DNA from 3 places in the Streptomyces sp. NPDC127177 genome. Region 1 is predicted to be linked to each of the others. Evidence: predicted binding sites of a transcription regulator. Region 1 holds the regulator's gene; each other region holds the start of a gene.
What was found. The regulator HrcA, encoded in region 1, represses chaperone genes, less so after heat shock. The targets are predictions, from matches to a motif close to TTNGCACTCNGNNNNNCNGAGTGCNAA.

Region 1 (3,274 bases):
GCGGGCTCACGACACGCCGAAGCGGATGGCCAATGCGTCGCGCTGCGCCCGGACGAACGCCGCGTCCACCACCGCTCCGTGCCCGGGGACGTACCGTGCGTCCTCGCCGCCCAGCGCCAGCAGCCGGTCCAGCGCGGCCGGCCAGCGCGAGGTGACCGCGTCCGGGCCGGCCTGCGGTTCGCCCGACTCCTCGACCAGATCGCCGCAGAACACGATGGCGGGCGAACCCGGCACCAGCACCGCCAGATCGTGGCCGGTGTGTCCGGGGCCCACGTCGGCCAGCAGCACCTGCCGGCCGCCGCCCAGATCGAGCGTCCATTCCCCGTACACCTGGTGGTGCGGGGCCACCAGCACGTCCACCGCCTCGGCCGCCTCCCGTTCCGGCACCCCGTGCGACACCGCCGAGCGGTGGAGGCCGTCCGTCCCGGTGCGCAGCAGATCCGTCAGACCGGCCGCCCCGTAGACCTGGGCCCCGGCGAAGACGGCCGTGCCCAGTACATGGTCGAAGTGCGGATGGCTCAGTGCGATATGTGTCACCCTCCGACCGGTCATCCGCCGGATCTGGCCATGCAGTTCCGCGCCCTCCCGGAGGGTCGAGCCGGTGTCGCAGAGAAGGGCTCCGTCCGCTCCGACCACCAGTGCGACCGTCGCGTCCCAGCCGGGCAGCCGTCGCCTGCCCACCCCGTCACCCAACCGCTCCCAGCCGAACTCTTCCCAAGTGGCGTCCATACGGCGACGCTATCGGGCAACGACCTGCGCAGTCTCGCGGTAGCGTGGCCGGTCGCCCTTGCTAGGGGACCACCCCGTCGCCGTACACTGACCGGGGGATTGCTGGCACTCGTACGGACAGAGTGCCAGGAAACGTCCCCTGAACGACCCGAGAACGACCGAGGCAGACAGCTGGAGGTGTGCGCGATGCTCAGCGAACGCAGACTCGAAGTGCTGCGCGCCATCGTCCAGGACTACGTCGGCACCGAGGAGCCCGTCGGCTCCAAGGCGCTCACGGAACGGCACCAGCTGGGGGTCTCCCCGGCCACCGTCCGCAACGACATGGCGGTGCTGGAGGACGAGGGCTTCATCGCCCAGCCCCACACCAGCGCGGGACGCATCCCGACGGACAAGGGCTACCGGCTCTTCGTCGACCGGCTCGCGGGCGTCAAGCCCCTGTCGTCGCCGGAGCGCCGCGCCATCCAGAATTTCCTCGACGGCGCGGTCGACCTCGACGATGTCGTGGGACGTACCGTACGGCTGCTCGCGCAGCTGACCCGGCAGGTCGCCGTCGTGCAGTACCCCTCGCTGACCCGCTCGACGGTGCGGCACGTGGAACTGCTCCTCCTGGCCCCCGCCCGGCTGATGCTCGTGCTGATCACGGACACCGGCCGGGTCGAACAGCGGCTGGTCGACTGCCAGACGCCGTTCGGCGAGACCTCTCTCGCCGATCTGCGGGCCCGGCTCAACAGCCGGGTGGTGGGACGCCGTTTCGCGGACGTCCCGCAGCTGGTGCAGGACCTGCCGGAATCCTTCGAGAGCGAGGACCGGGCGACCGTGTCCACGGTGCTCTCGATCCTGCTCGAAACCCTCGTCGAGGAGACGGAGGAGCGGCTGATGATCGGCGGCACCTCCAACCTCACCCGCTTCGGGCACGACTTCCCCGTGATGATCCGGCCGGTGCTGGAGGCATTGGAGGAGCAGGTCGTGCTGTTGAAGCTGCTCGGCGAGGCCAAGGACTCGGGCATGACCGTACGAATCGGGCACGAGAACGCCCACGAGGGACTCAACTCCACGTCCGTCGTCGCGGTCGGCTACGGTTCGGGCGACGAGGCAGTCGCCAAACTCGGCGTGGTCGGACCGACCCGCATGGACTACCCCGGAACGATGGGAGCGGTACGCGCAGTGGCACGTTACGTCGGACAGATCCTGGCGGAGTCGTAAGTGGCCACGGACTACTACGCCGTACTAGGCGTGCGCCGCGACGCTTCACAGGACGAGATCAAGAAGGCCTTCCGGCGGCTCGCTCGCGAGCTGCACCCGGATGTGAACCCCGATCCGAAGACCCAGGAGCGGTTCAAGGAGATCAACGCCGCTTACGAGGTGTTGTCGGACGCTCAGAAGAAACAGGTCTACGACCTCGGCGGCGACCCGCTGTCCGCCTCCGGCGGAGGTGGCGCCGGCGGATTCGGACAGGGTGGCTTCGGCAACTTCTCCGACATCATGGACGCGTTCTTCGGCACGGCTTCGCAGCGCGGGCCCCGTTCGCGCACCCGGCGCGGCCAGGACGCCATGATCAGGCTGGAGATCGACCTCTCCGAGGCGGCCTTCGGCACGACCAAGGACATCCAGGTCGACACGGCCGTCGTCTGTACGACCTGCAGTGGTGAGGGTGCCGCACCCGGCACCTCCGCCCAGACCTGTGACATGTGCCGCGGTCGCGGCGAGGTCTCCCAGGTCACCCGGTCGTTCCTCGGCCAGGTCATGACCTCACGGCCCTGCCCGCAGTGCCAGGGATTCGGCACGGTCGTGCCGACCCCCTGCCCGGAGTGCGCCGGCGACGGCCGCATCCGCTCGCGGCGCACCCTCACGGTGAAGATCCCCGCGGGTGTCGACAACGGCACCCGCATCCAGCTCGCGGGCGAGGGCGAGGTCGGCCCCGGCGGCGGCCCGGCCGGCGATCTCTACGTCGAGATCCACGAGCTGCCGCACGCGGTGTTCCAGCGCCGCGGCGACGATCTGCACTGCACGGTCACCATCCCCATGACGGCGGCGGCCATAGGCACCAAGGTGCCGCTGGAGACGCTCGACGGCCTGGAGGAGGTGGACATCAGGCCGGGCACCCAGTCCGGTCAGTCCGTCCCGCTGCACGGGCGCGGCATCACCCACCTGCGGGGTGGCGGGCGCGGCGACCTGATCGTGCACGTCGAGGTGATGACCCCGACGAAGATGGATCCGGAGCAGGAACGCCTCCTGCGGGAGCTCGCCAAGCTGCGCGGTGAGGAGCGGCCCACCGGCCAGTTCCAGCCCGGTCAGCAGGGCCTGTTCTCCCGTCTCAAGGACGCGTTCAACGGCCGCTGAGCACACGCACCGAAACCGTACGGGCCCGGATTTCCGGGCCCGTACGGTTTTGCGGACAAAAGGTGTCCACGGGGTGCGCATCACGGGACAGGAAGGGCATGACACGATGCCGTCATGCCATCCGCGTTGACCGATCTCTGCCGGTATCCGATCGTGCAGGCCCCGATGGCGGGCGGAGTCTCCTGCCCGCAGCTCGTCGCCGCCG
Region 2 (3,274 bases), on a different contig from region 1:
CGCCTTCAAGGCCGGCCACGACGTCGTGCGCCCGCAGAAGCCGGACACCATCGCCAAGTCCCTGGCGATCGGCAACCCGGCCGACGGCCCGTACGTGCTGGACATCGCCCGCCGCACCGGTGGCGCCGTCGAGGACGTCAACGACGAGCAGGTCGTCGACGCGATCAAGCTGCTGGCGCGCACCGAGGGCATCTTCGCCGAGACCGCGGGCGGGGTGACGGTCGGTGTGACGAAGAAGCTGATCGAGGCCGGTCTGCTGGACCCGTCGCTCACCACCGTCGTCCTGAACACCGGTGACGGCCTCAAGACGCTGGACGCGGTGGCCGCCACCTCGCAGGCGACGGCGACGATCCGTCCGAGCCTGGACGCCTTCCGCGCCGCCGGCCTCGGCACCAGCTGACCCACCGAGCCGACCCACCCGAGACTCCAGGAAGGGCACCCACCATGAGCGTCAAGGTCCGTATCCCCACCATCCTCCGCACCTACACGGGAGGCCAGGCCGAGGTCCCGGCCGAGGGCGCGACCCTCTCCCAGGTCATCGAGTCCCTGGAGAAGGACCACCCGGGGATCGCCGCCCGCGTCCTGGACGACCAGGGCAAGCTGCGCCGCTTCGTGAACGTGTACGTCAACGACGACGACGTGCGCTTCGAGGGCGGCCTGGAAGCGGTCACCCCGGACGGCGCCGGCATCTCGATCATCCCGGCCGTCGCGGGCGGCTGACCGCATCCGCGTCACCGTGATTGCCCCCTCCGCTTCACAAGCGGAGGGGGCAATTCTGCATGGTTGAGCGCGGTAGAGTGTGGGAAGTCCCCTCCGCTGCCCGTGCCAACCGCATATGAGAATGCGCCTGGCCACGACAAGATGCAGCCAAAGTACCTGATCCTCTTGCGCCATAAGTCGCCTTTGCCTGGCCCGACTTGCCCAGGATCCTCACGAATTCCTCATATTCGGGCGCTCCGTGCTGCCTGGAATTCTCGTCCGATTGACCTGTTGCAGAGGGCAGTTGGGCAGATACATTCGGCCGCGGTCGACGCGTTCCGGCGCACGCACCCTCGCCTGTCGGAGGGTGAGTTCTGACCCAGGGCCCGCGAAGTGCGGTCCTGTGCAAGGGCCAGTAATAGGGGAGTTAGGCATGGCTCAGGGCACCGTCAAGTGGTTCAACGCGGAGAAGGGGTACGGCTTCATCGCGGTCGACGGTGGTGCGGATGTTTTCGTCCACTACAGCGCGATCCAGATGGACGGATACCGCACCCTCGAAGAGGGTCAGCGAGTTGAATTCGAAATCTCGCAGGGCCAGAAGGGGCCGCAGGCGGACATGGTCAAGCTCGCCGTCGGCTGAGCTCGGCGCGGTCGGCCAACGACACTACTCACGCACGTGAGGCCCGTACCTCCCACCGGGGTACGGGCCTCACGTGCGTCTGTGCGCCCCTGCCCGACGTGCCTTCGGCGCTTGCACTCAAGGGGGTCGAGTGCTAATCATTGGCGTTAGCACTCTCCAGGTGAGAGTGACAGAAACTTGGACCGGGCCGGTGAGGCCCGCAGGTCCGTCGGGGCAAGGAACCGGCGGGCGGCAGGCCGTCCGTCGCGGGCGCCACTCGGTCCGGAGAAATCCACCCCTGTCCGGGAGGACCACTTCATATGGCCAAGATCATCGCGTTCGACGAGGAGGCCCGGCGCGGTCTTGAGCGCGGCATGAACCAGCTCGCCGACGCCGTCAAGGTCACCCTCGGCCCCAAGGGCCGCAACGTCGTCCTTGAGAAGAAGTGGGGCGCCCCCACGATCACCAACGATGGTGTTTCCATCGCCAAGGAGATCGAGCTGGAGGACCCGTACGAGAAGATCGGTGCGGAGCTGGTCAAGGAGGTCGCCAAGAAGACGGACGACGTCGCCGGCGACGGTACGACCACCGCCACCGTTCTCGCTCAGGCGCTCGTCCGCGAGGGCCTGCGCAACGTGGCCGCGGGTGCGAACCCGATGGCTCTCAAGCGGGGCATCGAGAAGGCCGTCGAGGCCGTCTCCGCCGCCCTCCTGGAGCAGGCCAAGGACGTGGAGACCAAGGAGCAGATCGCTTCGACGGCCTCCATCTCCGCCGCCGACACCCAGATCGGCGAGCTCATCGCCGAGGCCATGGACAAGGTCGGCAAGGAAGGCGTCATCACCGTCGAGGAGTCCCAGACCTTCGGTCTGGAGCTGGAGCTCACCGAGGGTATGCGCTTCGACAAGGGCTACATCTCGGCGTACTTCGCCACGGACATGGAGCGCATGGAGTCGTCCCTCGACGACCCGTACATCCTGATCGTGAACTCGAAGATCAGCAACGTGAAGGACCTCCTTCCGCTGCTCGAGAAGGTCATGCAGTCCGGCAAGCCGCTGCTGATCATCGCCGAGGACGTCGAGGGCGAGGCCCTGTCGACCCTGGTCGTCAACAAGATCCGTGGCACCTTCAAGTCCGTCGCCGTCAAGGCGCCCGGCTTCGGTGACCGCCGCAAGGCCATGCTCGGCGACATCGCCATCCTCACCGGTGGCACCGTCATCTCCGAGGAGGTCGGCCTCAAGCTGGAGAACGCCGGTCTCGACCTGCTCGGCCGCGCCCGCAAGGTCGTCATCACCAAGGACGAGACGACGATCGTCGACGGCGCCGGTGACAGCGACCAGGTTCAGGGTCGCGTCAACCAGATCCGTGCCGAGATCGAGAACTCCGACTCGGACTACGACCGCGAGAAGCTCCAGGAGCGCCTCGCGAAGCTGGCCGGCGGCGTGGCCGTCATCAAGGCCGGTGCCGCGACCGAGGTCGAGCTCAAGGAGCGCAAGCACCGCATCGAGGACGCGGTGCGCAACGCCAAGGCCGCCGTCGAGGAGGGCATCGTCGCCGGTGGTGGCGTGGCTCTGCTCCAGGCCTCGGCCGTCTTCGAGAAGCTCGAGCTCTCGGGTGACGAGGCGACCGGCGCCAACGCCGTCAAGCTGGCGCTGGAGGCCCCGCTCAAGCAGATCGCCGTCAACGGTGGTCTCGAGGGTGGCGTCGTCACGGAGAAGGTGCGCAACCTGCCGATCGGTCACGGCCTCAACGCCGCGACCGGCGAGTACGTCGACATGATCGCCGAGGGCATCATCGACCCGGCGAAGGTCACGCGCTCCGCCCTGCAGAACGCCGCGTCCATCGCCGCGCTCTTCCTCACCACCGAGGCCGTCATCGCCGACAAGCCGGAGAAGGCCGCTGCCGCGGGCGCTCCGGGCGGCATGCCGGGCGGTGACATGGACTTCTGATCCTCCACGG
Region 3 (3,274 bases), on a different contig from region 1:
CCGGGGGCCTTCACCGCGACGGCGTTGAAGGTGCCACGGATCTTGTTGACGACCAGGGTCGACAGGGCCTCGCCCTCGACGTCCTCGGCGATGATCAGCAGCGGCTTGGAGGCACCGGCCTGGATGACCTTCTCCAGGAGCGGCAGCAGCTCCTGGATCGAGCCGATCTTGCCCTGGTGGATCAGGATGTACGGGTCGTCGAGGACGGCCTCCATACGCTCCTGGTCGGTCACCATGTACGGGGACAGGTAACCCTTGTCGAAGGCCATGCCCTCGGTGAACTCGAGGTCCAGACCGAAGGTGTTGGACTCCTCGACGGTGATGACACCGTCCTTGCCGACCTTGTCCATCGCGTCCGCGATGAGGTCGCCGACCTGGCTGTCCTGCGCGGAGAGCGCGGCCACGGCGGCGATGTCGGACTTGTCGTCGATCGGGCGGGCCGTCGCGAGGAGCTCCTCGGACACGGCCTTGACCGCGGCGTCGATGCCCTTCTTCAGGGCGGCCGGGGACGCACCCGCGGCCACGTTGCGCAGGCCCTCGCGGACGAGTGCCTGGGCGAGAACGGTGGCGGTGGTCGTACCGTCACCCGCCACGTCGTTGGTCTTGGTCGCCACCTCCTTCACCAGCTGCGCACCGAGGTTCTCGTACGGGTCGTCCAGCTCGACCTCGCGCGCGATGGTGACACCGTCGTTGGTGATGGTGGGCGCACCGAACTTCTTGTCGATGACGACGTTGCGGCCCTTGGGACCGATCGTCACCTTCACCGTGTCGGCAAGCTTGTTGACGCCGCGCTCGAGGGCGCGACGGGCGTCCTCGTCGAACTTCAGGATCTTCGCCATGGAGCTGAACTGTCCTCTCAAAACAAGAACTGCGCCCCTCGCCGCCCGGCTAGTTATTTCGCAGGGGGCCAGGGGCGCAGAACAGAAGCAAGCGTTGGGTGAATTACTTCTCGATGATCGCGAGCACGTCGCGAGCCGAGAGAACGAGGTACTCCTCGCCGTTGTACTTCACCTCGGTGCCGCCGTACTTGCTGTACAGCACGACATCGCCGGTCTTGACGTCGAGCGGAAGGCGCTCGCCGTTCTCGAAGCGGCCCGGGCCCACGGCCAGGACGACGCCCTCCTGGGGCTTCTCCTTGGCAGTGTCCGGAATGACCAGGCCGGAGGCCGTGGTCTGCTCGGCGTCGAGCGGCTGGACCACAATGCGGTCCTCGAGCGGCTTGATCGCAACCTTGGAGCTGGCGGTCGACACGATCCGGTCTCCCCCTTCGGAGATCTCACGGGGTTAACAGTCTTTGGGTAGCGACCAGGTGGGCCCGTCGTCGCGGGTGCCGGACCTGCCGGTCGCATCAGTACTGCTGGCACTCTCCAGTGGGGAGTGCCAGCACTGAGACTATGACCGCGATTAGCACTCGGTCAAGCGGAGTGCCAATTCACGCCCCTCGTGGCGTTGCCGCCGCACCGTGTGAAGCGTCCGACCGGCCCGGAACGAGCCGTCCTCAAGGAGAACGATCCGTTCGTCCGGACCGTTCCGGACGTCATCGGCGGACTGCCGGGGGTACCCGGACCCGGGTGAACGGCCGCAGGACACGACGACCTTCGCCCCCGGCGCCCCGTGGCCCCCGCGCACCGCCGCGGTGCGCGGGGACGGCGCACTCGGCGGGCGGTTCACCCGCTGGGCCGCCTTGCGGCCCAGCCGTTCGATCGGGTCCACCGACTGCGCGCAGCCGGTGGCGGTCAGGAGCGCACCGGCGGCCAGCACCCCGGCCAGCAGCCGGTGCGCCCCTCTCATACGTAGTCCTCCAGCCGGGCCACGGCGTATCCCTTGTCCGTGATGACCTTCATGACGGACCGGATCAGGTCGGGCATGCTGCCCTTCCATTCCTTCTTGCCCCGGAAGTGCGTGAGGATGATGTCGCCGGGGTGCAGGTCCTGGTCCTCCTCCCGCCACTCCATGTGGTCGGGGAACGCCTCCTCCGACCACAGGGGTACGGCGGTGATGCCGCACGACTTGGCGATCCTGAGGGTGTCACCGTTGTAGTTGCCGTACGGCGGGCGGAAGAGCCGGGGGCGCTCGCCGTACTGCTTCTCGATGATGTCCTGCTGGTCGCAGATCTCCGCCTTCTGCTCGTCGTGGGAGAGACCCGGCATGTAGCGGTGGTTGAGCGTGTGGTTGTTGAGGGTGACCCCGCGGGACTGCGCGTCCTTGAAGTACCCGTAGTCGTCGCGCACCAGGTAGTCGCTGAGGAAGGCGCTGTACGGGATGTTGAGGTCCGACATCATCCGCAGCAGCTCGGGGTCCTTGTCGTCCCCGTCGTCCATCGTCAGGAAGACGATCTTCTCCTTGGTCGGGACGGTGGTGAAGACCGGCGGCAGCGAATCGTCACCGCCCTCGACCTCGAAGCCCTTGCGGGTGGTGATGTGCGGCTTCACGGCGGGCGGCACGGGTGCGGCCAGCGGCGTGCTGGACAGACCCCACTTCTTGGCGGCGACCGCGCGTGCCGCCTGGGCGAGCCGCGCCTTCTCGGCCTGGGCGGCACGGGTGCCGGCGGCGCCCGCGTTCCCGGCCGGGCCGGCCTGACCGGCGAGCGCCTTGGCCCCCTGTCCGGCTCCCACGTCGGTACGGCTGTCGGTCCCGGCCGCACAGCCGGAGCCGACGGCCGCGACCAGGAGCGCGGCCAGGACCGCGTAACCGGGGCGCCGGCGCAGGTATCCCCGGCCGCGCCCCGTCCCGCCCTGCCCCTGCTCCGCCTGTCCGGGTCTGCGCCTCTTCATGATGAATTCTTCCTTTTGTCGTACAAGCTGCATGGCGCCGCATCCTGCCAGTCCGGGATCGGGCTCCCGGCCCGACACCGCCACCGGACCCGCACGGTCCCCCGGCTGGCTCACAATGGGTCGGGTGAACGCTCAAGCCCCGACCGGTACGTCCGGCGCCCCCGACCCCGCCGGCTTCCTGGCCCTGCGCACCCCGGAGGGTGCCGAGCTGCTGGCCGGGCTGCGGTCGTACGACCCGGCCACGGAACTCGCCACCGCCACCCGGCTGCGCCGCAGTCACCCGGCCGCCCTCGTCTCGGCGGCGCTCGGGCAGGCCCGGCTCAGGCAGCGGGCGGTGGCGAAGTTCGGGGCGCAGGACGCGCACCGGATGTTCTTCACACCGAACGGGGTGGAGCAGGCGACCCGTACCTCGGTGGCCGCCCACCGCGCCGGACGGTTCGCCGGCGCCGGGGTGCGCAGCGTCGCCGACCTCTGCTGCGGGATCGGCGGCGACGCCATCG

Region 2: groL (chaperonin GroEL) is a predicted target of HrcA. The motif match lies at 1,450-1,476, and genes of this name have one in related genera.
Region 3: groES (co-chaperone GroES) is a predicted target of HrcA. The motif match lies at 1,358-1,384, and genes of this name have one in related genera.

Annotation. Positions count from the first base shown of each region.
Region 1 covers NZ_JBHXUW010000034.1:48,682-51,955, reverse strand. Annotated here, with positions in the region: gene ACFVJX_RS21550 (MBL fold metallo-hydrolase) at 7-729, opposite strand; gene hrcA (heat-inducible transcriptional repressor HrcA) at 916-1,932, shown strand; gene dnaJ (molecular chaperone DnaJ) at 1,933-3,069, shown strand; gene ACFVJX_RS21535 (nitronate monooxygenase) at 3,184-3,274, shown strand, end outside.
Region 2 covers NZ_JBHXUW010000007.1:34,923-38,196, forward strand. Annotated here, with positions in the region: gene thrC (threonine synthase) at 1-400, shown strand, start outside; gene ACFVJX_RS07165 (MoaD/ThiS family protein) at 445-720, shown strand; gene ACFVJX_RS07170 (cold-shock protein) at 1,133-1,339, shown strand; gene groL (chaperonin GroEL) at 1,639-3,264, shown strand.
Region 3 covers NZ_JBHXUW010000059.1:8,936-12,209, forward strand. Annotated here, with positions in the region: gene groL (chaperonin GroEL) at 1-839, opposite strand, end outside; gene groES (co-chaperone GroES) at 943-1,251, opposite strand; gene ACFVJX_RS29120 (hypothetical protein) at 1,405-1,791, opposite strand; gene ACFVJX_RS29125 (polysaccharide deacetylase family protein) at 1,788-2,774, opposite strand; gene ACFVJX_RS29130 (methyltransferase domain-containing protein) at 2,890-3,274, shown strand, end outside.